One region of the Phascolarctobacterium sp. Marseille-Q4147 genome, then DNA from elsewhere that is predicted to be linked to it. Evidence: a T-box and tRNA genes for the amino acid it is inferred to sense, from the RefSeq annotation. Region 1 holds a T-box; the other holds one or more tRNA genes.
The links. The T-box of region 1 lies ahead of leuS (leucine--tRNA ligase). A T-box ahead of a tRNA ligase gene usually reads a tRNA of that ligase, here a tRNA-Leu.

Region 1 (17,986 bases):
TTTATTACTGCCGGACTTTCCTGACGCACTCTCACCTAAACCGGACTTTGCCTGAGCGTTTTTCCTCTGCGTGCTGTTTGTCCTTGCAGCCTTCTGCACCGGTACTCGTATCTGCATACCGTCGCGCACCTTACGCACCAAGTTGACACGTTCGCTGTCGGCCTTTTCCGTCAAGCCGCCGGCAGCAGCAATGGCCTCTTCCACTCTGCAGTTGGCAGGCAGGTCATAAATCCCAGGCTCCAGCACGGCGCCGCTCACCTGCACGCGCACTGTTTTTGCCTGCGTTGCTTTGGACGCGAACGCACCTTGCGCGGACTGCGGCAGGCTGCCGCCGGGCAATGCTTTTTCTTTGTCATTGGTGCTTATAAGGCTGGTTATTATGCAGCCTGTGAGGAGAACGGCGATGAAGATTAGTTTTTTAGCTTTTGCTTGCATGGGGATACCTCCTTAGGGTGTTGGGAAAATATTTTAGAACAAAAAATAGAGCCTATCATAATGACGTACATCAGTAGACTGAGCCTCTCCTTGGGGAGAGGTGCCGAGCTTGTCGAGGCGGAGAGGGGTTTTTCTGTGCAGCTGTTTTCTGAACTCTATCCTCTCTCAGTCACCCTTACGGGTGACAGCTCCCCCCTAAGGGAGCCTCTTTTAAAGTTTTATTTCTTACGTTTTCATAATCAATTCCAACGCAGACACAACCTTCTCTATCTCATCACAAACGTTATTAAAATTTTTATCAATAGCATTATTAGGAAATCTTATTACTGTTATTCCCAAATCATTAAAATAAGCTGTTCTTCTTTCATCATATTTCGCATGCTTATCTTCGTAATGTTGACTCCCATCCACTTCAACTATCAACTTAACCCGTCCACAATAAAAATCTGCAATATATCTGCCTATTGGCTTTTGTTTATACCATTTGCATCTGTAATTTCGCAAAAAATCATACCATAGATGTTTTTCCTGTCTGGTCATTGCCTTACGTAATTTTTTTGCAAAATTTTTTGTTGGTCTGTCTGATAAATTATTAAACATAATTATTCTCCTTTAGTTATTCTCCCCTCTCAGTCACCCTTGCGGGTGACAGCTCCCCCCAAGGGGAGCCTCTCATATGACGTAAATCGGCAGACTGAGCCTCTCCTCGGGGAGAGGTGCCGAGCTTGTCGAGGCGGAGAGGGGTTCTATTGTTTGAACTCTTTCTGAACGCTGAAGTGGTAAACTTATTTTAGACACAGAGGGGGTATTTCTTGTACAGATGATATATAATGGAATACACCAATATATATATCAATAGACAAGCAATACTTCGGTCTAAACAGGAGGTTTACCATGAAATACACTAAACAAGAAAAATTAGACATTGGTCGCCGAATATATGATAGCGAGATTACTCGCTATCAAGCAGCAGAGTTATACAATATTTGCGAAGGTACAGCACGTACCTATATGCGTATGTACAGAGATGCGAATAACCTGCCTGCAAAAAATTGTAAACAACAAAAATGTAATATAATACGTCCCAATGCACCTGCACTTTCTGCGAACACGGATGATTATCAATCTATGACCAAGGAAGAATTAATTCGTGAGTTGCTTAAAGCAAGAATTGCAGAAGCTAGATTAAAAAAAGGCTATGCGGTGAAAGGGGATGGTACAGTAATTCTATACGGCAACAAGAATACCAAGTAATATTAGAACTCTCTGGCGAATTTCCGGTAAAACTTATATGCGAAACAATGAATGTACAGCGTAGCAGCTTCTATGCATGGAAGAAGAAGCTCTCACATCCTTCTACAAAAATGCGGAATCTGCTTAGTAATATTTTGCTTTTTAATGAATACCATGCTAAATATCCTTCTCACGGATATCGCTGGCTTAACGCTAAGATTCGTCTGGATACCGGTCTTATCCTTTCGGATGCATATGCACATAAGTGTTGCAAAATTACTGGTATTAAAAGTCAGGCTAAGCATTACAAATACAAGAAACCAGGGGATTCATACCGGATTTTTCCGAATCTGCTCATGAAAGAAATGCAGATTGATGGACCGCTACAATGTATTGTAAGCGATATGACTGCTTTTCATGTTAAAGGGATTTATTATGAGCTGACATTGTATATGGACCTTTGGAATAATGAAATTGTAAGTCATTCTCTTTCTTCTAAACGAGGTGACCGCATGACATATATTAGCGGTTTGGAGGATTTAATTGCTTTAAAGAAACAATATCCAGAATATGAAATGATCCTACATTCAGACCAAGGTTCCGTTTACGCGTCTAAGGCATTTAATGACTTGTTGCCAATGTATAGCATTACCCATTCTATGTCTCGTGCAGGAACACCTACCGATAATGCAGCAATGGAAGCGATTAATGGTTGGATAAAAACAGAAATGTTTACTGATTTTCATGTAACAGGAGAAAAGTCTGTTGTAGATGAAGTAACAGAATACATTCATTTCTTTAATGAACAGCGTCCTGCTTATTCTTTAAACTATCTGACGCCTATTCAATATCGCGAGTTGCATTATAGAAGTGTAGCTGAATAACAGAGAGATTTTTGTTGTATATTTTTTTGTGATTTGTGTCTAAAATTTGTTGACTAGTGCAACGCTATCCCCACTCAGTCACCCTTGCGGGTGACAACCCCCCCGAGGGGATCCTCTTTTAAATTAATCGCTGAATAAACATCACAAAAAACAAAAAGAGCCCCCAAGAATAACAATTACGTTATTCTCAGAGACTCTGAAAATGTAAGCGTTATTTAGTACTACTAAATAATGTCATTGCTGACATGCACTGCTTATTTTTTTGTCCGCGCTACAGTCTGCGGAAACTGCCTGCTGCAGGACAGCTGTAACTGCGGTGGTCGCGGTTAGTAATTAGTGGTTAGTGGCCAGTAATACTAAAGCTCGCAACAAATTTTATTTTCCCCCTCTTTTTGCTCCCTGTTCGGTCGCAACGGGGATTCGTTCCACCATTTCACTTTCTCGCTTCGGTATTGCTCGCGACAAAGTGGATGTCACTTTCCCCCTCTTTTTGCTCGCTATCCGCTCGCAACGGGGATTCGTTCGACCTTTTCGATTTCTAACTTCGCTCGCGCTCGTTACAAATCGGGTCTCACTTCGCTACGATGTTTACCAGACGGCCGGGTACGCAGATAACCTTACGTACGGTTGCATCGCCGATATGAGCCTGAACGTTAGCGTCAGCCATAGCAATCTTCTCCAGCTCTTCCTTGGTAGCTTCAGCCGGAACAGTCAGACGACCGCGAACCTTGCCGTTAACCTGCAGAACGATTTCTACATTGTCAACCTTCAGTGCTTCTTCATCGCACTCAGGCCAGCTTTGTTCATGTACGCTGCTGTTGGCATCGATAGCACCGCGCCACAGCTCTTCGGTGATATGCGGAACAAACGGGCTCATCATCTTGATAAGGTCGGAAATTGCTTCGTAAACCAGACCTGCATTCGGCTCTTTAACAGCTTCCTTATAAGCATAGAGAGCGTTAACCAGTTCCATCATAGTGGAAATAGCAGTGTTGAAGTTGAAGCGGGTTTCGATATCGTTAGTAACCTTCTTAATGCTGCCATGCAGTACACGACGCAGGTCCTTGTCTGCTTCGCTCAGGTTGCTGTGATCATATTCGGTAACCTTTTGTGCCAGAACAGCTTCAAAAGCTTGTACAATACGCCAGATACGGTTCAGGAAGCGGAAGGAGCCTTCAACGCCCTGGTCGCTCCACTCCAGCTCTCTTTCAGGCGGAGCAGCAAAGAGGATGAACAGACGCGCGGTATCGGCACCGTATTTGGAAAGAATTTCTTCCGGAGAAACAACGTTGCCCAGAGATTTACTCATCTTAGCACCGTCTTTGATTACCATGCCCTGAGTCAGCAGGTTGCTGAACGGTTCATCGTAATCAACCAGGCCTGCGTCACGCAGAACCTTTACAAAGAAGCGGGAATACAGCAGATGCAGAATAGCATGCTCAATACCGCCGATATATTGGTCTACAGGACCCCAATAGTTATTGAGTTCCTTGTCAAACGGCATCTTGTCGTTGTGTGCGTCGGTATAACGCAGATAGTACCAGGAGGAGCACAGGAAGGTGTCCATGGTATCGGTTTCACGGGTTGCGTCAGCACCGCATTTCGGGCATTTGCAGTGAACGAATTTCTCGGAGGTTGCCAGCGGAGATTTAGCACCAGCAGTAAAGCTTACGTCCTCAGGCAGGCGAACCGGCAGCTGCTCTTCCGGAACCAGAACCTCGCCGCAGTGCGGGCAATAAATGATAGGAATCGGAGCGCCCCAATAACGCTGACGGCTGATCAGCCAATCGCGCAGACGATAGTTTACACGGCGTTTACCGAAGCCTTCAGCTTCAGCCTTGTCCATAATAGCGCTCATAGCCTTGTGCATTTCCATGCCGGTGAATTCGCCGGAGTTAACCAGCATGCCTTCTTTTTCTTCGTAAGCGCAGGTCATTTCTTCCAGCTTCAGCTCTTTGCCAATCGGGCAGATGGTAACGATTTTTTCAATGCCGTATTTGTCAGCAAACATCCAGTCACGTTGGTCACCGGTAGGAACGCCCATTACAGCGCCGGTACCGTAATCATACAGTACATAGTTGGTTACCCAGATTTCTACCTTGCGGCCGGTGAACGGGTTGATGCAGTATACGCCGGTGAATACGCCCTCTTTTTCGGATTCGCTGGAGGTACGTTCAATTTCGGACTGATTGCGTACACGCTCGCAGAAAGCATTGATTTCGTCAGCCTTCGGATTGTTTTCGCAAATCTTTTTAATCAGCGGATGCTCGGCAGCCAGAGCCATGAAGGTTACGCCGTAAGCAGTATCCGGACGGGTGGTGTAAACAGCAACAGTATCGTTCAGTGCAGGAATTTCGAAGGAGAATTCCAAGCCTTCGCTGCGGCCGATCCAGTTGTGCTGCATGGTTTTTACGCGCTCAGGCCAGCCCGGCAGCAGGTCAAGATCCTTCAGCAGCTCATCAGCATAATCGGTGATTTTGAAGAACCATTGGCTCAAATCCTTTTTAACAACCTCATGGTCGCAGCGCCAGCATTTGCCGTCGATAACCTGCTCGTTAGCCAATACGGTGTTACAGGTGTCGCACCAGTTTACGGCAGATTCCTTTTTAACTGCCAGACCGCGTTTGTAGAACAGCTCAAAAAACCATTGAGTCCATTTGTAATAATCTTCCTTGCAGGTTGTAACCTCGCGGTCCCAATCATAGGACAGACCGAGAGCCTTCAGCTGACGGGTCATGTTAGCGATGTTTTCCAAAGTCCATTTTTTAGGCGGAATATTGTGTTTGATAGCTGCGTTTTCAGCAGGCATACCAAAGGAGTCCCAGCCCATCGGATGCAGAACGTTGAAGCCCTTCATGGTGCGGAAACGTGCGATTACGTCGCCGATGGAGTAGTTACGAACGTGGCCCATATGCAGGTTGCCGGACGGATAGGGGAACATTTCCAGAACGTAGGATTTAGGTTTATCCTTATCCATCTCTACTTTAAAGGTTTTGTTTTCTTCCCAGTATTTTTGCCATTTAGCTTCAATAGCATGGGGAGCATACTTTTCTTGAATCATTTCATTACCTCCCAGGTATTATTGTTGGTCGAAAATAAAAAATCCCCGACCTTAAAAAAGGTCAGGGACGAAAAATTCGCGGTACCACCCTGATTGCGGCTACAGCCGCCACTCAATTAGCCTTAACGCAGCATCACGTCCGCACATTTCCTTGCGGCTTCTTCACGGTGAGTTCATCTGCCCTAACTGCCGGCTTGCATCAACCGCCGACTTTCTGAAAGATACTGCAGATTACTGCTCCGCTTCACAGAATTTGAATAAAAATATCTTGTATATTATATAACGCAAAGCAGGAAAAGTCAAACTCCCGCATCGGCATTTATTTTTTCTTTTTCTTCGGCACCAGCTTCTGCCCCAGCTGTCCCTTGACGATAATCAGCTGGTCACGCAGCTCGGCCGCCGCCTCGAAGTCCAGCGCCTTCGCCGCCTCCTGCATCCGTCTTTCCAGCTCGCGGGCCAGCGTGTTCAGCTCCTTAGTTGATTTCTGCTTCAGCTTCTTGCTGCTGCCATAGGCTTCGGCTTCTTCCGTATCTGCCACCTTCGTCAGCTTAATCAGTTGGCGCTGCTCCTTATAAATCGTTTTCGGCGTAATGTGGTGCTCCTCGTTGTACGCCTGCTGCTTTTCGCGACGGCGATTGGTTTCGTCTATCGCCCGCTGCATGCTGTCGGTAATACGGTCGGCATACATAATAACACGACCGTGAGCATTACGCGCAGCGCGTCCTATGGTCTGAATCATCGCCGTATCACTGCGCAAAAAGCCTTCCTTGTCCGCATCCAGAATCGCAATCAGAGATACCTCCGGCAAATCAAGGCCTTCACGCAGCAGGTTAATGCCTACCAGCACATCAAACTTACCGGCACGCAGGCTGTCGATAATCTCCGCTCTTTCAATCGTGGCGATTTCCGAATGCAGATAGCGCACACGCACGCCTGCCTGCTTCAGATATTCCGTCAGGTCCTCTGCCATGCGCTTCGTCAGCGTAGTGACCAGCACACGCTCGCCTGCGGTGGCAACCTTGTTTATTTCGCCCAGTAAATCGTCAATCTGTCCCTTAATCGGGCGGATTTCAATCTGCGGGTCCAGCAGTCCGGTCGGACGGATAATCTGCTCGACAACATTGTCTGCCTGCTCCAGCTCATACTTCGCCGGCGTAGCAGAAACATAAATCGCCTGCTTAATCTGCGCCTGAAACTCGTCAAAGGTCAGCGGTCTGTTATCATAGGCCGACGGCAGACGGAAGCCATGCTCCACCAACATCTCCTTACGCGAACGGTCACCGGCGTACATAGCACGAATCTGCGGCAGCGTTACATGCGACTCATCCACCACCAGCAAAAAGTCCTTAGGGAAATAATTTACCAGCGTAAACGGAGGCTCACCGGCCTTGCGCCCTGCCAGATGGCGGGAATAGTTTTCGATGCCGGAGCAGTAGCCCATCTCCTGCATCATCTCCAAATCGTAATTCGTGCGCTGCTCCAGACGCTGTGCCTCCAGCAATCTGCCATGCTTATTCAGCTCATCCAGGCGCTCGTCCAGCTCCTCGCGGATATCATTCATAGCGCGTTCAAGATTCTCACGGCTCGTTACATAGTGGCTCGCCGGGAAAATTGCCACATGATTGCGCTGCGCCAGAATCTCGCCTGTCAGCACATCAAATTCCACAATGCGGTCAACCTCGTCATCGAACATTTCAATGCGCACAGCCTTTTCACCGTACGCCGCCGGAATAACCTCAATCACATCACCGCGCACACGGAAGGTGCCACGCTTGAAATCAATATCATTACGATTGTATTGAATCTCCACCAGCTTATGCAAAATCTTCTGGCGGTCGATAATCTGCCCCAGGCGCAACGACAGCACCATATCATAATACTCCTGCGGCGCGCCCAAGCCGTAAATACAGGAAACACTGGCTACAATAATAACATCCTTGCGTTCAAACAAAGCGCTGGTCGCACTATGGCGCAGCTTATCAATCTCGTCGTTAATCGAAGCATCCTTCTCAATATACGTATCCGACTGGGGAATATAGGCCTCCGGCTGATAATAATCGTAATACGAAACAAAATATTCCACCGCATTCTCCGGGAAGAACGCCTTCAGCTCACTCGCCAGCTGTGCCGCCAACGTCTTATTATGCGCAATCACCAGCGTCGGCTTGCGCACCTTATTGATTACCTGCGCAATCGTATACGTCTTGCCTGTACCCGTTGCGCCCAACAGCACCTGCGTGCGCAGGCCCTGCTCCACGCCCTCCGCCAGCTTGGCAATCGCCTGCGGCTGGTCGCCGGCAGGCTCAAACGGAGCCTGAATTTTAAAATCCATGTTCATCACCAACTAAAAAATAAAAACCAAAACCGTAAAAATGAAAGTACAAAATATGCAATTGCAACGCCAGAATCAACCCTTACACATCCAGCTCAACACTTACCTTGCAATGTTCTCTGTCAACGAGCAATTGCTATATCGTGTAATGAATAGCAATTTTAGCAAATAAGTGTCTGGAACCACAGAAGGGGCGCAATGTCTGAGCGCTATGCCTAATTTTTATAGTAGCATTTGTCAGCATAGCGCGAGTTTTGCGCCGCTTCGTCTTGGTTCCACACGAAATTTGCGTTAAGAAATTGCTCTGATTGGAACGATATACAATTGCGACACCAGAAATTCACACATCCAGCTCAACACTTACCGGACAATGATCGCTGCCGAAAACCTCATTGTGAATCTCCGCACTCCGCAGCTTATCCGCAATTCTGTCCGACACCACAAAATAATCAATACGCCAACCCGCATTCTTCTCGCGCGCCTTAAAGCGATAGCTCCACCAGCTGTACTTAACCTCCTCTGGATGCAGATAACGGAAGCTGTCCGTAAATCCCGCAGCCTTCAGCTCGCGGAACTTAGCGCGCTCCTCGTCCGTAAAGCCTGCATTCTTGCGGTTAGTCTTAGGATTCTTCAAATCAATCTCCTCAGCCGCCACATTAAGATCACCACAGACAACAACCGGCTTCTTCGCATCCAGCTCCTGCAGATAAGCACGGAACACATCCTCCCACACCATGCGGTAATCAAGACGCGCCAGACCATCCTTGGAATTAGGCGTATACACCGTCACCAGATAAAAGCTCTCAAACTCCAGCGTAATCACACGGCCTTCCTTATCGTGCTCCTCCTGTCCCAGGCCATAGGTAACAGCCAGCGGCCTAACCTTCGTAAAAACAGCAGTACCGCTGTAGCCCTTGCGCTCCGCACTGTTCCAATACTCCTCATAGCCGGGGAACACAAAATCAGCCTGCTCACGCTGCATCTTCGTTTCCTGCAGACAAATAATATCCGGTGCCGCCTCCTGCAAAAATTCAGCAAAGCCCTTCGTCATGCAGGCACGCAAACCGTTAACATTCCAGGAATATAATTTCATAAATTCAACCTCTTTTCCGTAAATTTATCTGACCCTGCAGCGGCAAAATCACCGTGCGTTTTTTCTACTCTATTTGATTATTGTAACATTCAACGCGAAAAAATAAAAGAGCTGCCCTCAGCGCAGCCTCGTCATCAGCGATGACAAAATGCGCACGGCAGCCCTTAAATTTTAGAATTTGATTTGCGACGGCTCGTAATCAACCGTTGTCTTGATGAAAGCAATTTCATTACAGTACGGATACTGCGGACAATACACGCATTCCTTCCATACCTTCTGCGGCAGCTTATCCTTCGCCGTTTCAATATAATCGCACTTGGCAAAAAATCCCGGCTGATAAGTCAGAGTGAAAAACATCGTCACTCCGCGCTCAATGCCCTCCTTTTCCAAATGCTCCACCAGTTGACGGCCTATACCTGTTTTCTGCAGGCTCGGTTCCACCGCCAGCGAGCGTATTTCCGCAAAGCGGTCCCAGACAAAATGCAGCGCACCGCAGCCCAACAGACGGTTATTTTCCACCGCTAAAATATAATCACGCAGATTCTCATAAATCGAATTGCGCGCACGTGGCAGCATCAAGCCTTCCTTTGCATAATAATTCAGCAATTTATGTATATGTTCTACATCGCTGAAAGTTGCCGGTCTAAAAACAATCATTTTTCAAACCCCCTCATTTGTATTCCCCATATCAGTTTATCGAACGTAACTGATTTTCTATATATTATCACGTATTACAGCAGAGTACAAGTATAAAAATGCAAAAAAGAATTAATCAGTGTAATAAAATACTGATTAATTCTTTTTTAAAACAAGGTTACATTCTTTCCTTCAACATGTCTGCCGCAGCACACAAAGCCACAATAATTGCAGCCGGTCGCGGCGGGCATCCGGGCACAGCAATATCAACCGGCACCACGTCAGCCGCACGTCCTACAACAGCATAAGTGCTGCCATAGGTTTCGCCGCCGCAGGCACAGGCACCGCAGGCCATAACCATTTTCGGTTCAGGCATAGCGTCATAGGTCATACGCAGCGCCTGCTCCAGGTTGCGCGTAACCACGCCGGTAACCATCAGCATATCCGCATGACGCGGAGAAGCAACGAAGGCGATACCGTAACGATGCAAATCATAAACAGGATTACTCATCGCACCCAGCTCAAAGTCGCAGGCATTGCAGCTGCCTGCGTCAAGATGACGCACATGCAGCGAACGTCCCAATTTCGCTGTAACTGCCTCACTGACCTCAACGGCACTGTCAGCCAGAATCTGCGCCAAAGCATCATGGTTCGTATGCACCAACGCCTTACGCGCGCAGGCCTCTACACAGCGGCCGCAGAAAACGCACTTACTGTAATCTATTTTTGCTTTACCGTCAGCCACGCTCACAGCGCCGACCGGGCAGGCAGCGGCACAAGCACCGCAGCCGTCGCAGCAGCCGTCGCACTGCAGCTGGCCGCGCAGACGCTTGTGGCCCGTAGTATCAATATTTTCGGTAGCAATCTTTCCGTGAAGAATTGCCTCCAGCATTTTTAACATCTTGCCACCTCCTTAGCGGTCTATGCAGGCATAGCATAACTCAAAGCTTTTATTAATCAACGGGAAGTCCGGGATGATGTCGCCCTGTACCGCCACAGTCAGCGCCGGCCAGTTAGGATAGGAGGCACTGCGCACAAACAGGCGGTCTATGCGGCCTTCCTTGTCCAGCAGCAGGCAGTGCAGATTATCACCGCGGGCAGATTCACTGATGCCCCAGGTAAAATGACCTTCCTCCTGCTGCAGCTCGCCCAGCTCAACCGCCAGCTGCGTTTCTGCGTTGCGGCGCAGCTTACTGATAAGCTGACGCACCAGCTTCAGGCTTTGGGCTACCTCACCGATACGCACCTTGATACGTGCTTCGACATCGCCCGCTGTTTCCGTAATCACTTCAAAATCAAGCTCATCATAAATACCGTAGCCGATATCCTTACGGCTATCACGGTTACTGCCGCTGGCACGCGCGCCCACGCCAACCATCGCCAGATCAAAGGCTGTTTCCGGACGCACTCTGCCTGTTGTACGGATACGGTTGACGAAGTTCGCCTGCTCCCACATGATATGCACCATATCGGCATAAACAGCTTCGACCTCGCGCAGAACCTCCTCGATTTCCTCCAGCATAGCATCGGTAACATCATACTGCACACCGCCGGGGATAATCAGACCGCGCAGGAAGCGGTTGCCTGCCAGCATTTCGTTGAGCTGCATCAAGTATTCCTTCAGACGCGTGCCCATGCTGATTACAGGCGAGAAGCCGACACCGGCGCAAATGTTGCCTGTATCACCCACATGGTTATACAAGCGCTCCATCTCCGCAGCCAGTGTACGAATTAACCACGCACGGTAAGGAACCTCCGCCTCTGAGCATTTTTCTACAGCCTGACAGAAGCTCAGCGTATTTGCAACGCTGCAGGCACCGCAAATGCGTTCTACAATCGGCAGCGCTTCCATCGGCGTCAGGCCTTCGACAGCCTTTTCAATACCACGGTGGGTAAAGAACAGCTTGGCATCCAGCTGCAGCATAGCCTCACCGGCCTGGCTGAAACGGAAATGACCGGGCTCGATGATGCCTGCGTGGATAGGACCTACAGGAACCTCAAAAAGGCCTTCGCCCTGAGAGGTAAGCATTTCGTATTCACGATGTCCGCGTGCATCATAATCCTTGGGATATTTTTTCAGCAACGGATGGAAGCCTTCGGGAAAGCTTTCATGCAGCACCAGCGGACGCATATCGGGATGTCCCTGCGGCTCGAAGCCGAACATATCATGCAGCTCGCGCTCATACCAGGCAGCCGCCGGCAGCAGCGTAGTCAGCGACTGATATTCCAACGGACCGTCCGCGGGGAACGGAGCCTTCAAAACATCGATATCGCGTTTAGCAGCATTATAGAACAGGCAGTAGATGGCCAGACCGCCGCCCTGCAGCGTTTCGTCTGCGCCAAACATAGCAGCCAGCGAACGCTTGCCGCTGTCGCTGCAGATATTGGCAGCACCACGCAAATTTTCCGGTTTAACTAGCATTATCTCAGCCTCCTATAATCCGCACAGCCTGGTTCAGCAGATTGTTGAGCCAGGGAATATTTTCAAAGCCGGCGCCCACCACGCAGGTCAAAAGCAGCAGCGCTGCCAGCACCGGTACGTCGGTTAGGCCCAGCAAATCGCCCAAGGGTTGACGCTTTGATTTATCGCACAGCATACGCATGCCGTGGTACAAAATACCGATTAAAACGCCGGCCAGCAGGATAATCAGCAGACTGCCTGCTACCCAATGTCCCTCACGGAACATGGACGCCATAATGTAAAACTTACTGAAGAAAAGGCCCATCGGCGGCAAGCCCAAAATGCCCAGCATACCCAAAAGCCAGAAGGTCGCAGTATGCGGTACATCCTTAATCATACCGTGAATACGCATCATATTACGAGTCTGATATTCCTGGATAATAGTGCCGGCAATATAGAACAAAACAAACTTAATCATCGCATGACTGTACATATGCAGCATTACAGCCTTCAGGGAAAAAGCGGAAAATACTCCGATACCGGCAACCATAATGCCGATGTTTTCCATAGAGGAATAAGCCAGAATACGCTTAACGTCACGCTGTACAACAACGAACGGCACGGCAATCGCCACAGTCAGCACGGCAAAGAACAGCAGCATACTGCTCATCATTGCAGCGCCTGCTGTCGGCAGCAGGATAACCAGATTACGCAGCAGGACATAAATCGCACAGCTGCAGAGTGCACCGCTCAGCATACCGCTGGTCAGTGACGGAGCTTCGGCATAAGCATCAGGCAGCCAGGTATGCATCGGCGCCATGCCTGCTTTCGTACCGTAGCCGATAACGATAAACAGCAGTGCCAGCTTGGTCATAGCCGGGTTCAGGCTGTTGGCATGCTCATGCAGGTACAGCCAGCTGAGCGCCTTTTCGCCGCCCAACGCATCAAGCTGTGCATAATACAGCACCAGTGTACCCAAAAGCGCCAAGCAGATGCCGACGGTACAAACCATGATATATTTCCACGTTGCTTCCAGAGCAGCGCGGGTAAATTTAAAGGAAATAAGCAGCGCACTGATTAAGGTAGTCGCTTCGATGGCTACCCACATCAGGCCCAGGTTTTTTACCAGCAGTACGATAAACATCGTCCAGCAGAAAAGCTGCATCAGCGCAAAGTAACGGCCGGTCTGCAGCTGTTCGCCCTTAAGTACGCCGCAGCGCTCCTCACGCGTAAGATAATTACGCGCAGTCCAGGTTGCTGCCAGATAAAGTGTGGTGATAATAATGATTACCCACATATTCAGCGCATCAATGTAAAAATAATCATCAACATAGGGCACAGCGGGATTAAAGGACTTTGCCATCAGCGCCACGCACACACCTACCGCAGTTGCCGTCAGGCGGTGCAGCCAATGCAGGATATTATTGCCGAAGCCCGCAGCCAGCGCCAGCACCGCGCACAAGGGTGGCAGGCATAACAGTATCAAAATATATGTTAACATTACATCCCCTACCCTTTCAGCTTGTCCAGCACATTTGTATCCGTCGTTTTAAACGACAGACGCAGACGCGAGGTTAAAATAACAAGAATAACAACAGCAATCAGCACATCCAGGAAAATACCCAGCTCGATAATCAGCGGCAAGCCTTCGGTCATAATCAGGCCGAGCAGGTAAATGCCGTTTTCCAGAGTAATCAGGCCGATCATCTGCATAATGGCACGGCTGCGCATAACAATCAGCGCCAGACCGGTCATAATCATAAACATAGAGGTCGCTAAAATATCGCGTCCCGCTGCCTGCGGCAGCAGACCGTCAATTACCATGTAGCCGAGTGCCAGACTGCAGGCTGCAAAAGCAGTGGAATAGTTAACATTGATATCGCTGACAATTTCACGCTCATCGCGCAGCTGATTTACCACGCGCAAAATAGCGTAAGGAATAAAGAGCACCTTAACGGCAATCGTCAGCACACCAGGCAGCCAGGCATGCAGGCCGCTGCCATGGCTCATGCCTACGACGAGGCAGGCTGCCGCAATCAGCGCAGACTGCAGCGCCAGGCACAGAGTTGCACGGCGCAGCTCCACAAAGCGCGTCTGCAGGAAAACGATAAACATTAAACTTACAACCAAATATTCCATCGTTACCTCCTTACTGTGCCACTACTGCCAACAGCAGCATCAGGCCTGCTGCGGCCAGATATACACGCACCTTGAAAAGGCGCATCTTATTGTTCAAGGTTTCTACTACGCCTACTGCTACCGCACCGATAAGCACCTTCAGCACTATCGGCAAATCCAGCGGCAGATACAGCATAGCGAAAAGCACTAAGAATACCAGCAGCTTGAGCTGGCTTGCCCAATGAATGAGCGCCAGCAGACGGCCGGAATATTCCAGTGTCATACATTCATGGATCATCGTCAGCTCCAGATGTGTATCGGGGTTATCAACCGGAATACGGCTGTTTTCTGCGAGCAGCACCAGGAAGAAGGCAATGCAGGTCAGCACGCCTGCTACCGTCAGGTTGACCTCATCCATACGCAGGCTCATGCCTGCCAGCGAAGTGCTGTTGGTGTGCAACACGTTGGAAAGCACGGCCAGCATTACCACAGGCTCAACGAAGGCTGCCACATAAACCTCACGGCTGCCGCCCATACCGCCGAAGGCGGTGGCTGCATCCATCGAGGAAACTGCCATAAAGAAGCGTCCCAAGGCCAACAGATATACAAATACAAAAACGTCGCCGAAGCCGGCCTGACCGCCTAAGAAGCCCGGCAGCATGCAGGCTGCCGCAAAGGTCGTCAGAAAATATACGCAGGGTGCCAGACGGAAGGTGATGCTGGTATAAGGAGTAAGCATCGTAGGCTTGCCCCACCATTTGCGGATATCGTAATATTCCTGCCAGATGCTGCTGCCGATACGGTTCTGCATCCAGGCCTTTACCTTTTTAACAATGCCGGTAACCAGCGGAGCACACAAAAGCAGCAAAACTGCCTGTGCCATACCGAGGGCCAGCTGTAATAATTCATTCTCTAAAATCATTTATAAAGCGCCCCCCATACCAGTACCAACATCATTGCCACCATAACATAGGCAACATATAAACGCACACTGCCCTGCTGCAAACGGCGCAGGAAATTGGAAACACTTACAAAATGCTTCTGCAGCGGCTGATAAAGCTTTTCTGTAATCATATCGGGAATTTCCAGCTTATAGGAAAGCTGACGTCCGAAGTAAGCATGCTCCTTGCGCATGTAGGTTACCTGACGCTTAGGCTTCAGCAGATAATCGAACGCACGGCGTACCGGCTTACTGAAGCCGGTTGCGGAATACTGCTGGCGCTGCGTCGGATAGGTACCACAGTTCCAGGTAACATCCTCCACAACAAAGCAGTCCTTAACAGCCAGCCACAGTACTGCGCCCAGCACAAGCAGCAAAGCCAGCAGCAGCAGCGGCTTGTAGCAGACAGCAGTGCCGACACCGGCCCACGCCAGATTCATACCGAAGACATCAAGTGCGACAGGCATGCCCAGCGCCAGCATTGCTGCACGTACAACAGGCAGCGGATAAAGACCGCAAGCAACAACTAAAACAGATGCCACGCCCATAGCAGCGAGCATAAATTTATCGGATTCGTGCGCATGCTCCACAATTTCACTGCGAGCACGGCCCAGGAAGGTGATGCCGAAGAAGCGTACAAAGCAGCCGAGAGCCAGTGCTCCGGTAAAGCCCAGCAGAACAAAGGACACCGCAGTCCACAGGCGGATATCCTGACCGGCACAGCTTGTACCCAGACTGATAAAGCTCTGCAGTACCAGCCATTCACCGGTAAAGCCGTTCGTCAGCGGAATAGCGGCGAGTGCCAGCGAGCCGACGAAAGCAAAGACAGCGGTATACGGCATTTTGCGCGCCAGGCCGCCGAACAGCTCCAGGTTTTTGTTGCCGGTGCCGTGCATAATGCTGCCGGCACACATAAACATCAGCACCTTCATAATGCTGTGGTTAAAGGCATGCACCAACGCTGCCACAAAGCCAAGCATATAAAAGCTGCTGCCGGAAGCCTTCATCAGCATACCGCAGCCGAAGGCAGCAAAAATTACGCCCATATTTTCCACGGAGGAGTAAGCAAGCACGCGCTTGATATCCGTTTCCATCTGAGCATAGAGCACGCCCAAAAATGCAGATACTACGCCCGCCAGCAGTACAGCAACGCACCACCAGTAATTCCAGGCAGGCAAAAAGCTGAACATAAAACGACCGAAGCCGTAAAGCGCAATCTTCAGCATAACACCGCTCATCAGTGCGGAAACGTGACTGGGTGCTGCCGGATGCGCCTTAGGCAGCCACACATGCAGCGGCACCAGACCGGCCTTCAAAGCAAAACCAGCAAAGGCACAGACAAAAACAAGATGCTGCCAGCTGCCTTCCAATGTATTCTTGGCCATAGCAGCAAAGCTGAAGCCCTCGCTGGCAGAGCCTGTCAGCAAAAAGGCAATCATAATCGCCGCCGTACCTACGCTGGTCATAACCAGATACTGATAGGCAGCATTCCAGGTAGCACGCTTTTCGGATTCATGGTTAACCAGCATAAAGGAGGCTACGGCCATAATTTCCCAGAAAAGCAGGAAGCTGAAGGCATCTCCGGCCAGCAGCACCAATACCATAGACATGATAAACAGGCACCACATACCGCCCAAAAGTCGCAGACGGCTGCCCTCATAGCCACGCGCATAACCAAGCGCGTACAGACTGGTAACAACACCGGCTATACCGGTCAAAAGCAGAAAGACTGCGCTCCAGCCATCGCAGCCTAAAGAATATGAGCCCCATGTCAGGGGTGCGGGGCTCACGCCGCCGAAAAGCAGCAGGCCTGCCGCATAAGCGCAGACAGCGCTGCCAAAAAGGGCAGCGCTGTTAGCAAGCCAGTGTGCAGCACGCTGCATGCCGTGGGGAAGCAGCATGGTTAATACGCCGATGCCATAGAAGCCCACAGCCACTAAAAACATTTCCATTTCATCACCTACACATAAAAATTTCAACTTCTTCACAAAAATGACATGTATCGTTAATTATAACACATTTGTTGACTGCGTAAAAGAAAATTACTGTTAAGAATACAAAAAAACCACCGAACCTGCAGAAATTCCACAGGTCCGGTGGTTTATAATAAGGCTTCGGCATCAAAGCGGTATATTATCAAAATAAAATTCTATAGTTAGCTGTTGGCGCAGTCATGTATAATAGCGTGTTCATGAGTAATGTGGTAAACGTGTGCCGTGTGACGGCCGAAACCGAAGTAAGCAGGTACGATCTTTATCCTGCCGCCGTCTTAAAATAGCGTTTACCTTCAGGACAGCTTTAAAACTGTCAACTCTGCCTAAGCATTTCTTATAGTTAGAAAATCTATTTATCCAATATATCTGCCATGAGCTTCTGCCATATTATCTTTTATAATTATTTACTTTGCAGCTCCTCAAAGTGCTCATAAATATAATCCAGGTTGGCCGTAATCGGGAAAGCAGGCTCCACAGCAGGATTCAGTCTGCTCATCAGGGCCGCCGCCTCAATCATATCGCTCAAATCAGCGGTATAGGCACGTATTCTGTTATATTCGGCTTTTGCTGCCTCCACAACTCCCGGCAAAGGCTTGGTAACCGTAGTAACAGTATATTCCGCAGACAGCTTTTCGTTATTGCTGCTGAAAGTAATCTCATTTACGGAATTACGTTCCTCCTCCTTCAGGGAAACCAACACCTCATATATCAGCAAAGTGGCACGCAAATCGTTGGCATAAATCACAGCTGCATCATAGCTGAATTTTTCCTCACCGATTTGCATTTCGTTTTTGCAGTCGGCAATAGCCTGCGCCAGCTTTCTGCGGCAAACGGCCAGGTAGCTGTAAATTTTCAGCAG
Region 2 (12,924 bases), 290 kb from region 1:
GAATAGCGGATGATGTTGCTTTGGCAGGCTATGTTGCCGACCCCGGCCACAGCTCCTACAGTCTGGAGGATTTGAGCCGCCGCAATCTGCCGGGAGTGCTGGCAACGCCTTGCGAAAATCTGCAACAGCTTGCATCTAAGCTGCGTGGCCTGTTGGCTGAACAGCAGCAGCTCAAGCTGTATGAAGAATTTGAGCTGCCTTTGGCACCGGTGCTGGCGCAGATGGAGTTTGCCGGTATTACACCGGATAAGGAGCTTTTGCTGCAGCTGAACGAGGATATGGGGCACCGTATTGCCAAGCTGGAGGCTTTGGCACAGGAACAGGCGGGCGAAGAATTTAACCTGAAATCTCCCAAGCAGTTGGGCGTGATTTTATTTGAACGCTTGCAGCTGCCGGTAATCAAAAAGACGAAAACAGGCTATTCTACCGATGCCAAGGTACTGGAAGCACTGGAGGGCAAGCATCCTCTGATTGCCACCATTCTGGAGCACCGCAAGCTGGCGAAGCTGCAGTCCACCTATCTGGAAGGTCTGCAGCCGTTGATTAATCCTAAAACGGGACGCATTCATACGCACTTTCAGCAGACGGTAACGGTAACAGGCCGTTTGTCCAGCACTGATCCCAACCTGCAGAATATTCCTGCACGCACGGAGGAGGGCAGACAGATTCGCCGTATTTTTGTTCCGGGAGCAGGATATGATTTGCTGATGAGCTGTGACTATTCGCAGGTTGAACTGCGTATTCTGGCCTGCATTGCTCAGGATGAGCTGCTTTTGGAGGCCTTCCGTCATGGTCAGGATATCCATGCGCGCACCGCTGCCGAGGTTTTCGGTGTGCCGCTTGAAGAAGTAACGCCCGAAATGCGCAGCCGTGCGAAGGCTGTTAACTTCGGCATTGTTTACGGCATCAGCGATTTTGGCCTGGCCAAACAGCTGGATGTCGGCCGCAAAGAGGCAGCAGGTTATATTGACAGCTATTTTGAACGCTATACAGGCGTAAAAAAATATATGGAAGATATTGTAGCCAAGGCACGTGAGCAAGGCTATGTCAGCACACTGATGGGACGCAGACGTTATCTGCCGGAAATCCGCAGCAGTAATTTCAATCTTCGCAGCTTTGCGGAGCGTACAGCTATCAACACCCCGATTCAGGGAACTGCCGCAGATATCATGAAGAAGGCTATGATTGCCGTGCAGCGCGAGCTGGATAAGGCGCAGTGCAAGAGCAGAATTTTGCTGCAGGTACACGATGAGCTGGTGCTGGAAGTTACTGAGGATGAGAAGGAGCAGGTAGCACAGCTTGTGCGCACAGCCATGGAAGGTGCTGCGTCACTGGATATTCCGCTGCTGGCCGACGTTAATTGCGGTCGCGACTGGGCGGAAACAAAATAACGGATACTTTACGGAAAGAGGGGAAGACCTATGCCGGAAATGCCTGAGGTGGAGCAGGTGCGCAAAACACTTGCGCCTCATATAGAAGGAAAGAAAATTTTAGCAGTAGAAGTATATCTGGAGCGATTGATAAAATATCCTCAGCCTGATGCCTTTATCAAAGGACTGGTGGGCAAAACCATCAGCAGCGTGGGCCGACGCGGCAAATATCTGGTGCTGCAGACTGCACCTAATCAGCAGCTGATAGTGCATCTGCGCATGACAGGCGCACTGTTGGCGCAGCCGTCAGCCGCACCTGCACCGGCGTACGCTAAAATAAAGTTTACGCTTTCTGATGACGTAACAATGTGGTTTACGGATATCCGTACCTTCGGTACACTGTATCTGGTAACCGATAACGATACATATATTGAAGGCTACGAAACTCTGGGACCGGAGCCGCTGAGTGAAGGCTTTACTGCCGAATATCTGCTGCCGTTGGCGCAAAAAAGCAAGAAGGCTATCAAAAGCTTTATTCTGGACCAGCAGATTATTGCCGGTCTTGGCAATATCTATGCCGATGAATGTCTGGCTCTGTCCGGCATTCTGCCCATGCGCAAAGCCTGCAGCCTGAGCGCTGCTGAGGTAGGCAGCTTGTGTGAGGCAGTCAATGCGGTAATCGCGCAGGGCATCAAAAATCGTGGCACAACCTTCCGTGATTATAAGGACGGCGAAGGAAATAAGGGCGATAACCAGAATCATTTGCTGGTATACGGCCGAGGCGGCAAGCCCTGTAAAAAATGCGGTGCGCTGCTGCAGACAACCAAGGTAGGCGGCAGAGGCACGGTTTATTGTGAGCATTGCCAAAGGTAGGAGTGGAGAATAATGATAACAATAGGTTTGACGGGAGGCATTGCTTCCGGTAAAAGTACAGTTTCGGCAGAGCTGCGCAGTTTGGGACTGCCTGTTTTTGATGCGGATGCCGAAGCACGTCTGGCAGTAGCTGCAGGCAGCGAAGGCCTGGCGCAGGTGATTGCCGTATTGGGCAAGGAATATCTGAGCGAGGAAGGAACGCTTGACAGAGCCAAGGTTGCCGAGCGCATTTTTCATGACAAAGAAGCGCTGAAGGCAGTAGAGGCTATTATCCATAAAATAGTCTGGCAGCAGGCAGAAAGCTTTCTGGCTGCAAGCAGTAAACAGGGACATAAGGCAGCAGTGCTGGATGTGCCTCTGCTGATTGAATGTGGCTGGCACAAGAATGTGGACAGCGTGTGGCTGGTATCCGTCAGCCGTCAGCAGCAGGTTGAAAGAGCAATGCTGCGCAGCGGCATGACTGCGGACGAGGTGAATGCGCGCATTGAAGCGCAGATGTCCTTGGCAGAAAAGAAAAAATATGCCGATGTAGTATTGGACAACAGCGGCAGTCAGGCGGAAACCATGCAGGCTGTGCGTTCGCAGCTGAAGCTGCTTTTGGGTGGCGTCGGTGAAGAGTAAGCGCAAAGCCCGCAGCAGACGGACTAAGACACACGGAAGGCTGTACAGATGGCTGCTGCTTCTTGGCGTGCTGTTTGTCATAGGCTTCGGCGGTTGGAAGGTCTGGAGCAGCGATACTGTGCAGATGCGCTTCGTTTATATGTGGGATTATCAGCAGGATATTGTGACCTACAGTAAGAAAAATAATGTAGATCCTTTTCTGGTCGCTGCCATTATCAAAAATGAAAGCAACTTTAAGCATGATGCTGTTTCCAAAGTCGGAGCTGTAGGCCTGATGCAGATTATGCCGGAAACAGGACGTTGGATTGCTGAGCAGATGGGCCTGGAGAACTATCAGGACAGTGATTTGTACCAGACGAGAAAAAATATCCGCATGGGCTGTTGGTACGTAGGCGAGCTGGAGCACGAATTTCAGCATAACCTGGTACTGCTGATGGTGGCCTACAATGCAGGGCGCGGACAGACGCATGAATGGATGCAGGAAAACGGCTGGGATTACAATTTCAATGATATAAAATCTATCCCTTATCCCGATACCCGCGAATATGTTGCCAAGGTACTGCAGGACAGGGATAAGTATTATCTGCTTTATAAGGATAAGATAAAGTAATAGCGAAGGAAGATTTTATAAAATTTTTTTCGCAAGATTACTTGACGAGTGCGTCAGAATATGCTATTATATCTATGTTGCTTATGACAGCAACGAAGTGAATAAAGCATGCGGTAGTGGCGGAACGGCAGACGCGCTAGCCTCAGGAGCTAGTGGGGGAGACCCCGTGGAGGTTCAAATCCTCTCTACCGCACCATTTTTATTTATGAACTTTATCCCAAAGACGCGGTCGTGGTGGAACGGCAGACACGCCACTTTGAGGGGGTGGTGGGAGAAATCCCGTGTGGGTTCAAATCCCACCGACCGCACCAACATTGAATTAATGAGGACTTATGTTAACGCATGAGTCCTTTTTTGTTTTTCTGTTTTGCTATATTATAAGAATGCAGCTGCAATATGCAGAAGTCAGCTTTTTTAGGTTTGCTTAAGTATCAAGCAGTTATTCGGCGGGAAAATCTGCTTCTGGCGCTAAAGGGTATGGTTCAAAGGCATGCGTCTTGCATTCGAATGCTGCCTCCAGATTTAATTTAAATTTTTGCAGAAAAAATTTAAAAATAGTGTTGACATGACTTGCCGTTTGTGTTATTATATCTATGTTGCTTATGACGGCAACGAAAAGCATAAAGCATGCGGTAGTGGCGGAACGGCAGACGCGCTAGCCTCAGGAGCTAGTGGGGGAGACCCCGTGGAGGTTCAAATCCTCTCTACCGCACCATTTAAATCTCAGGTCTAAGAGCATGGCTCTTGGGCTTTTTTTGTTTTGCTTGCGAAAGCTCTGCAAGTATGAGAAAATGTAAGCATAGTATAAGCTTCTGAAATTATTATCTAAGGGAGTGTGTGCTGATGGCATTTGATAAATTGCAGAGTATAAACAGAAAAACTGCTGCTGTGTGTGTGGCGGCGTTGCTGATAGGCTTTATCGCCGGAGCAGGCTATGCCTGGAGCAGCAATAAAACCTCACCGCATTACAATGCGGCGAAGCTTACGAGTGAGCTGCATTATGCCAAGGTGGAAACAGGCAGGCTGCAGTGCGTTGTGCTGCAGGATAAGGCTGCTATGTACAGCGACCCGTCAGGGCTGCATGGCAAGGTTATTGATTATCTGTCTGTCGGTGTTAAGCTGGATTATATTGATACAGTTTCCAGTCAGGATAAGGATGAACGCTATGCTGTTACGGAGCAGCAACTGCAGTTCCGCAAGTTTTTCGGAAGGCGGCATATTATTCCTGCCGGTACGCAGGTACTTGTGCTGCAGGCGGACAGAGGCAGCGGTGAAACCAAGGGACGTGTTTTAGTTGATGACAAGGAATATGACCTTGATTTTTCTACCAATCTGCTGCGCTTTCCTTATGTAGGCCAGTGGAAAAAGGTTGAGTTCAACGGCAAGCCGGGCTTTGTGAAATACAATGCGCTTTCGGATGCGAAGCTGATGTGAGGTGGGCATGATGAGTAATAAGCTGGTAATGAGGATTGCGGCATTGCTCTGCCTGCTGGCAGGCTTTGCAATCGGTATGAATATTTTTGGTCTGAAGGACAGAAGCTACAGCGTGAAGGAGGGCGACAGCTTTTACAGTCAGCCTTCTGTGACTGCGCAGTTGGCGGGCGGCTTCGCCAAGGGCGAGGAGCTGGATGTGACGGATAAGCTGGAGCTTGCGGTGCCTACTGCGGTTAAAGCAGTGCAGACTAAGATAGTAGAGGATAAAAACCGCACTAAATATCAGCTGCGTGAGGGCGATGTTTATAAGCTGGCGGAAGCACGCATGGATAAGGCCAATACTCCCTGCGTTATTGAGGTGCAGACGGTAAAGGGAGCAACTGCTAAGCTGGAGGTTGACAAGACCTTGCTGCAGCCGGTTGATGAAGGCACGTGGCTGCAGGTGCGCAGCAAGGGCGGAGCAGGTGCCTGGGTGCGTGTGCAGAGCAAATGGTATTAGAGGCTTGCTTGTGTAAATATCTTAACACTTTTCCTTTAATTGAATTTGTTTCTGTGGAAAAGTGATAAAATTCTAGCTAACCGGCGATAAATATTGTATAATACATCCAAAATATCTGCTGCATAGCAGATAAGAAAGAAGGATGGTAGTATGGTAAATTTGAAGAAATTATGTGTAGGTGCGCTGTTGGCAACGACAATTTGTGGTATTGGTGCTTTGACTCCGAGCGCAGAGGCAGGAAAAATTGAAGATGTTCAGGCTCGTGGAGTTTTGCTGGTCGGCAGTACCGGTGATTATAAGCCTATGAGCTATCTTAATAAAGAAACCGGCAAGTATGAAGGCTTTGACGTTGAGGTAGCGGAGCTGTTGGCACAGTCCTTGGGAGTTAAGGTGCAATATGTACCGACTACATGGAAAACACTGCAGGCTGACACTATGGCTGGAAAGTTTGACATTGCTATGTGCGGTGTTACAAGAACCTTTGCCCGTGAGCAAAAAATGAATATGTCTCATGGGTATCTGACATTCGGTAAGACGATTCTTTGTCGCAAGGCTGATGCAAAGAAATTTACATCCGAAGCGGATTTGAATAAGAAGAGCGTTCGCGTTATGGTTAATCCCGGCGGCACTAATGAAAAATTTGCTCTGAGCAATCTGCCTAATTGCACACTTTTGGTACACCAGCAAAATGCAGAAATTCCTGCGCTGATTGCCGAAGGCAAGGCTGATGTTATGATTACCGAAACTATGGAAGCACGTCGCTATGTGCGTGATGATGCCCGTCTGGCAGCACCGCTGTTAGATGATCCGTTCACGAAAAATCACTTTGGTATCTTGATGGCTAAAGGTGACCAGGATTGGCTGAACTACGTAAACTTCTTTATGGAAGAAAAGGATATGGATGGTACGCTTGATAAGCTAGAGGACCAGTATATCAAATAAAGGTTGATTTATGAGCCGCTGCACTTAGGTGTGGCGGTTTTTTACTTTTATCGAAGGCATCGTTCACTTTAGACTTGACTTTTGGTTAACCTGGTGTTACTCTTTGCATATCGGAATGTCTGCACAGACAGGCTTTAGACGTAAAACAAAGAGTATTAAGAGAATCGGAGAGGATGATATATATGCGTAAACGTATTTTGGAGCTGTTGCGAAACAGTAAGGGGACACCGGTTTCCGGTGAAGAGATTTCCAAGGAGCTGGAGGTTTCGCGCACTGCTATCTGGAAGCATATCCAGGCATTGAAGAACGAGGGCTACGAGATTGAGTCTGTGCCTAAGCGCGGTTATATTCTGCGCGAGGTTCCTGACCGTCTGTTCCCGCAGGAAATTTTGTCCCGCCTGCAGACAAAATGGCTGGGACGCAATATCTGCTATCGCGACAGTGTTGATTCCAGCAACAATCTTGCTAAAGCATTGGCCAATGAAGGCTGTGAAAACGGTCTGCTGGTAGTAGCAGAGGAGCAGGGCGCAGGCAAAGGCCGTTTATCCCGCGGTTGGATTTCCCCCTATGCGAAGGGCATCTGGTTTTCCGTGGTGCTGAAGCCGCCGTTCCTTCCGCAGGAGGCCTCCAAATGTACGCTTTTGGCAGCAGTTGCCGTAGTAAAGGCTATCAACAAGATTGCCGGTGTTCATGCCGCTATCAAATGGCCTAACGACGTTCTTCTGCTGGGACGCAAGCTTGTAGGCATCCTGACGGAGATGAATGCCGAATTCGGTCATATCAATTATGTTGTTATCGGCACCGGTATCAACACCAACGCTTCTCCCGAAGATTATCCGGAAGAAGTACGCGACCTTGCTGTTTCCGTGGCTGATGCCGCAACGGAGCCCTTTACCAGAGTAGAGCTTTTGTGCGATATCCTCAAAAATATGGAGGACCTGTATGAAACTGCGGTACAGGAAGGCTTTGGCCCCATATTTGACGAATGGCGCCGTTATTCCTGCACCTTAGGTCAGGAAGTAAAGGTCATTGCTCCGGATATGACTTATTTCGGTACGGCCGAGGATATTGATGAAGAAGGCTTGCTGATTGTACGCCGCGAGGACGGCAGCAAGGAAAAGGTTGTAGCCGGTGATGTTTCTATCCGTCCGGCGAAGGCTAAGGGGAATGAGTACGCGTAAAAAGTTGAGCGTTAAATAGCTACAATTTCTTCTTGCAATATTTCCGCTTTGTGGTAAAATAAAAAAGGCTTTTATGCCGTATTTTGCGAATGGAACGCAGATTTCCGAGGAGGATCTTAGAATGTTACTTGTTGTGGATGTAGGAAATACAAACATCGTAGCCGGTGTTTTCGAGGATAAGACTTTAAAGGTACACTGGCGCTTTTCTACAGACCGTTCTAAAACTGCAGATGAATTTGGTATTATGCTGCGCAGCATGTTTGCTTATAGTGATGTGGAAATGGATAAAATTTCTTCCGTCATTATTTCCAGTGTTGTGCCTCCGGTGCTGATTCCCTTGTGCCACATGTGTGAGCGCTATTTCGGCATTAAACCGATGGTTGTAGGACCTGGCGTTAAAAACGGCATTTTCATTAAATATGATAATCCCAAGGAGGTTGGTGCAGACCGTATTGTTAACGCTGTGGCAGCCTTCCATAAATTCAGTCATTTGGGCAAGCCGATGATTATCATTGATTTCGGTACTGCCAACACCTTCTGTGCTCTGTTGCCGACAGGTGAATACCTGGGCGGTGCTATTGCGCCCGGCATCGGCATTTCTACAGAAGCGCTTTTCCAACGTGCAGCGAAGCTGCCGCGTATCGAACTCGTTAAGCCTAAATCCGTTATCTGCCGTAATACTGTAAGTTCTATGCAGGCAGGTGCTATTTACGGCTTCGTAGGTCAGATGGAGGGCATTGTCAACCATATGAAGAAGGAGCTCGGCGGCGATGCTTATGTTATTGCTACCGGTGGCTTTGCCAATACTATGGCTGCGGAATCTGATTGTATTGATGTTGTAGAGCCTTTCCTGACTTTGGATGGTTTACGCATTCTGTACGAAAAAAACGCTAAATAAGAGCCGGGATTTATTCCGTCGCTCGTGAGAAAAAAGTTTGAAGCTGTCGTGAGTAGCGTTTTGCTGCGCGGCAGCTTTTTTCGATAGGAGTTATATTTATGAATATTGGTAATATAGAGCTGTCTGCACCGTTGGCGTTGGCGCCGATGGCAGGCATTACGGATTTGCCGTTCCGCCTGATTTGCCGCCGTCTGGGCTGCGGCATGACCGTGTCGGAGATGGTTAGTGCCAAGGGCCTGCTGTACAAAAACGTCAAGACTACCGAAATGCTGCGCATTGATGACGGCGAGCGTCCGACGGCCATCCAGCTTTTCGGCAGCGTGCCTGCGGAGCTGGCGGAGGCTGCACGCATGGTAGAGGCCAGCGGTGCTGATATGATTGATTTCAATATGGGCTGCCCGGTGCCGAAGATTGTCAATAACGGTGAAGGCTCGGCGCTGATGAAGAATCCGCAGCTGGCGCATGATATTCTGGCGGCGATGGTGAAGGCCGTAAAGATTCCGGTGACGGTAAAGTTCCGCGCGGGTTGGGATGATGCCAACCGCAACGCGGTGGAGATTGCGCGTGCCGTGGAGGCAGCAGGCGTGAGCGCTGTTGCCGTACACGGACGTACACGCCAGCAGTTTTACGAGGGCAAGGCCGACTGGAGCATTATTGCCGACGTAAAGCAGGCCGTAAAGGTGCCTGTATTCGGCAACGGTGATATCTTTACGGTAGCGGACGGATTGCGGATGCTGGAGCAGACAGGCTGCGACGGACTGATGATCGGACGCGGTGCTGACGGCAACCCGTGGCTGTTTACCGCACTGGCGGCAGCATTGCGCGGCGAGCCGCTGCCGCAGCCGCCTTCTTTGAAGGAGCGTCTGGCGCAGGCGGCGGAGCATCTGGAAATGCTCATTGCTTACAAGAACGAAGTGGTAGCGGTAAAAGAGATGCGCCGTCATATTTCTGCTTATCTTAAAGGCATGCCGCATGCAGCGGAATTCAGAGGACGCTTCCATAAGGTTGATACGCAGGAGCAGTTTACGGAGCTGCTGGCAGAATACAGCGAATGCGCGCATCGCTATTATGAAACAGAAAAACATTTTGCATCTGGCATTGTCTAAGACGCGCAAATATGTTAAAATAATAATTTGTAAAAGAAGCATTTAGGGAGTTAAAAACATGGAAGCAGCTAACAACGCAAAACATGTAGTAAGTATCAGTCTGGGGTCATCTAAACGTGATGCCGGCGCCATATTGGAACTGGGAGGACGCAAAATCAGCATCGAACGCCGGGGAACCGACGGCGATTTTGACAGAGCACGTCAGCTCCTGGAACGCTGGGACGGCAAAGCTGATGCCATCGGTCTGGGCGGTACGGATTTATATGTTTATGCAGGCAAAAAGCGTTATACTTTCCGTGAATCGGCTCATCTGATTGCTAATGTAAAAAAAACACCGGTTTTGGATGGCAGCGGCCTGAAAAATTCGCTGGAGCGTAAGCTGATTAAATCACTTGCGGCCGGCGGCAAGGTGCCGATAAAGGGCAGCAAGGTGCTGATGGTCTGCGGCGTGGACCGCTTTGGTATGGCGGAGGCATTGCTGGAGGCAGGTGCTGAGGTTACCTTCGGTGACCTTATTTTCGGCCTGAATGTCAATAAGCCGTTATATTCGCTGAAGGCGCTTGCATGGTGGGCAGCGCTGTTGGCACCGCTTGTTACCAAGCTGCCGGTAAGCTGGTTTTACCCCATGGGCAAGGATCAGGAAGTGCGGGTAGTGCGTCATCCGGAATATTTTCTGGAGAATGATATCATTGCCGGTGATTTTCATTATATAAAAAAGTTTATGCCGGATAAGCTGCCGGGAAAAACGATTATTACTAATACAGTTACTGCTGCTGATAGAGTGATGCTGCAGGAGGCGGGAATCAAAATGCTGATTACGACAACTCCCTGTATTCAAGGACGCAGCTTCGGCACCAATGTTATGGAGGCCATGCTGGTTGCATTGCACGGCGGTAAAGAACCGCTCACGGCGGATGAATATCTGAAGCTTTTAGAGCATTATCATATAGAATCTTCTGTTGAGTACTTTGGTACGAAGGAGTAGTTTGTTTTTATGGAAAAATTTGCTTTTATTCTACATCCATTATCCCTGCAGGATATGGAACACTTATCACCATTGATGAGGTATATTCCCGACCCGATAATCGAAGCCTGTCTGAAAATGAAGAAGCCTTTCAAGGTTTCTCATATTACCGGCATCAAGAGTCCTTATGCCGAAGCCGAAGGCTGGTTTATCGGCTGTCCGCTGACTGCTAAGCAGATGGTGGAGCTGCCTGAGGAATTTGTTATGGACAGAATCATCGAGTCCGGCAAGGTTGCTCAGGAGCTGGGAGCCAAGATTGTCGGCCTGGGAGCTTTCACTTCCATCGTCGGTGATGCAGGCATTACCGTAGCAAAAAATCTGGATATAGCAGTTACCAGCGGCAACAGCTATACCGTTGCTACCGCTATTCAGGGCACCAAGCAGGCTGCCAGAATGATGGGCAAGGACCTGAAGGAATGCCGTGCTGTCGTAGTCGGTGCCACCGGCTCTATCGGTGCTGCTTCCGTACGTCTTTTGGCAAAAGAGGTTAAGCATATTACGCTTGTTGCCCGTCATATGGGACCGCTGGAGGAGCTGGCGCAGGAGCTTATTGAGCAAAATCATTGCGAGGTTGCCGTAAGCCAGGATATCCGCACATCCCTGCAGGAGGCTGACATTGTTATTACCGTAACCAGTGCGCTCGACTTTTTGATTGAACCCGGCGATTTGAAACCCGGTGCCGTAGTATGCGATGTTGCGCGTCCGCGTAACGTATCGCGTGATGTATCACTGAAGCGTAACGATGTGCTGGTAATCGAAGGCGGCGTTATTAACGTGCCAGGTGACGTAGATTTTCATTTCAACTTCGGCTTCCCGCCGCACACGTCCTATGCGTGCATGGCAGAAACCATGATTCTGGCACTGGATGGACGTTATGAAAACTTCTCCTTAGGCAGATCCCTGGATATCAATAAGATCAATCTTATTTCACAGCTGGCAGATAAGCATAACTTCAAGATGGCGGGCTTCCGCAATTTTGAACGTGCTGTTTCTACCCAGCATATTGAGGAAGTCAAGCATAACGCTCAGCATGCCCTGGCAGTGCATGGCTGCTGATATTGACAAGTAAATCCGGCAACATATATAATCAATATATGTGTGTAAGTAAATTTTTATATAAATAATGATAAAGGAGCAGGAAAATGGCAAGCAAGGAAACTATTTTAACAGCTGAAGGCTTAAAAAAATTACAAGAAGAATTAGCTCAACGTAAGGGCGAAATCCGCGAAGAAATCGTTGAACGCCTGAAAGAAGCGAGAGCACAGGGCGACTTGAGCGAGAACTCCGAGTACGATCAGGCCAAGGAAGACCAAGGTAAAAACGAAGGCCGTATTCTGGAGCTGGAGCAGATGATTAAAACTGCTACTATCATCGATGACAGTGCCAGCAAAGCAGCAGGCATTGTATCTCTTGGTTCTACCGTACTGCTGAAGGACGTAGAAACCGGCGATGAAGAAACCTATACCATTGTTGGTACTACCGAAGCAGATCCGTTCGAAAACCGTATTTCCAACGAATCCCCTGTAGGTGCAGCAATTCTGGGCCGTAAGGTTCATGACATTGTTATTACTAAAACCCCTGTAGGTGAATTGTCCTACGAAATCGTAGAAATTAAATAAAAAGGAGCAAGGGCGATAATGGCAGAGGTAAAAAACAAACCTAATACAGAAGAAGCTGCAGTGCTTACCGAAAACGAAATCAACGAGCAAATGCAGGTCCGCATTGACAAGATGCATAAAATTGAGGAGCATGGCTGGAAGCCTTTCGGCTATCGCTTCCTGTACACTCATCGTGCAGCAGATATCGCTGCGCAGTTCGATGAGCTGTCCGAAAAAGAAACCGAAGTTAAAATGGCAGGCCGTATTATGGCTATCCGCGGCCACGGCAAAACCTGCTTCATGGATATGCAGGACAAGACCGGCCGTATCCAGGTATATGTACGTAAAGACGTTATCGGCGAAGAAAATTATGCGCTGATTAAGCTGATGGATATCGGCGATACCGTAGGCATTACCGGTACTGCTTTCCGTACCCATATGGGCGAGCTGTCTATTAAAGCTCATTCCGTAGAAATGCTGTCCAAATCCCTGCGTCCGCTGCCGGAAAAATGGCACGGTCTGAAGGACGTTGAAACCCGTTACCGTCAACGCTATGTTGACCTGATTGTTAATCCGGAAGTGCGTGATACCTTTGTAAAACGCAGCCAGATTATCAGAAGTGTACGCGAGGTTCTCGACAGCCATGATTTCCTGGAGGTAGAAACTCCTATTCTCAACACCATCGCAGGTGGTGCTGCCGCACGTCCGTTTATCAGCTATCATAACGCTCTGGATATGCAGGTTTATATGCGTATTGCGCCTGAACTG

Region 2: it encodes a tRNA-Leu, which carries the amino acid that the T-box ahead of leuS (leucine--tRNA ligase) is inferred to sense. The anticodon was not compared.

Annotation. Positions count from the first base shown of each region.
Region 1 is NZ_CP072874.1:1,600,517-1,618,502, reverse strand. Features, by position in the region: gene KAH19_RS07630 (helix-hairpin-helix domain-containing protein) at 1-435, opposite strand, end outside; gene KAH19_RS07625 (endonuclease domain-containing protein) at 661-1,035, opposite strand; gene KAH19_RS07620 (hypothetical protein) at 1,330-1,689, shown strand; gene KAH19_RS07615 (IS3 family transposase) at 1,689-2,552, shown strand; gene leuS (leucine--tRNA ligase) at 3,124-5,613, opposite strand; T-box leader at 5,674-5,870, opposite strand; gene uvrB (excinuclease ABC subunit UvrB) at 5,933-7,945, opposite strand; gene KAH19_RS07600 (exodeoxyribonuclease III) at 8,286-9,038, opposite strand; gene KAH19_RS07595 (N-acetyltransferase) at 9,210-9,692, opposite strand; gene nuoB (NADH-quinone oxidoreductase subunit NuoB) at 9,853-10,575, opposite strand; gene KAH19_RS07585 (NADH-quinone oxidoreductase subunit C) at 10,588-12,096, opposite strand; gene KAH19_RS07580 (proton-conducting transporter membrane subunit) at 12,101-13,576, opposite strand; gene KAH19_RS07575 (hydrogenase) at 13,585-14,214, opposite strand; gene KAH19_RS07570 (respiratory chain complex I subunit 1 family protein) at 14,225-15,115, opposite strand; gene KAH19_RS07565 (proton-conducting transporter membrane subunit) at 15,112-17,085, opposite strand; gene KAH19_RS07560 (hypothetical protein) at 17,528-17,986, opposite strand, start outside.
Region 2 is NZ_CP072874.1:1,309,053-1,321,976, forward strand. Features, by position in the region: gene polA (DNA polymerase I) at 1-1,391, shown strand, start outside; gene mutM (bifunctional DNA-formamidopyrimidine glycosylase/DNA-(apurinic or apyrimidinic site) lyase) at 1,422-2,243, shown strand; gene coaE (dephospho-CoA kinase) at 2,256-2,864, shown strand; gene KAH19_RS06215 (lytic transglycosylase domain-containing protein) at 2,854-3,474, shown strand; tRNA gene KAH19_RS06220 (tRNA-Leu) at 3,585-3,670, shown strand; tRNA gene KAH19_RS06225 (tRNA-Leu) at 3,700-3,785, shown strand; tRNA gene KAH19_RS06230 (tRNA-Leu) at 4,104-4,189, shown strand; gene KAH19_RS06235 (hypothetical protein) at 4,318-4,908, shown strand; gene KAH19_RS06240 (hypothetical protein) at 4,916-5,407, shown strand; gene KAH19_RS06245 (transporter substrate-binding domain-containing protein) at 5,558-6,349, shown strand; gene KAH19_RS06250 (biotin--[acetyl-CoA-carboxylase] ligase) at 6,532-7,530, shown strand; gene KAH19_RS06255 (type III pantothenate kinase) at 7,652-8,428, shown strand; gene dusB (tRNA dihydrouridine synthase DusB) at 8,527-9,534, shown strand; gene KAH19_RS06265 (quinate 5-dehydrogenase) at 9,593-10,519, shown strand; gene KAH19_RS06270 (NAD(P)-dependent oxidoreductase) at 10,529-11,614, shown strand; gene greA (transcription elongation factor GreA) at 11,701-12,177, shown strand; gene lysS (lysine--tRNA ligase) at 12,196-12,924, shown strand, end outside.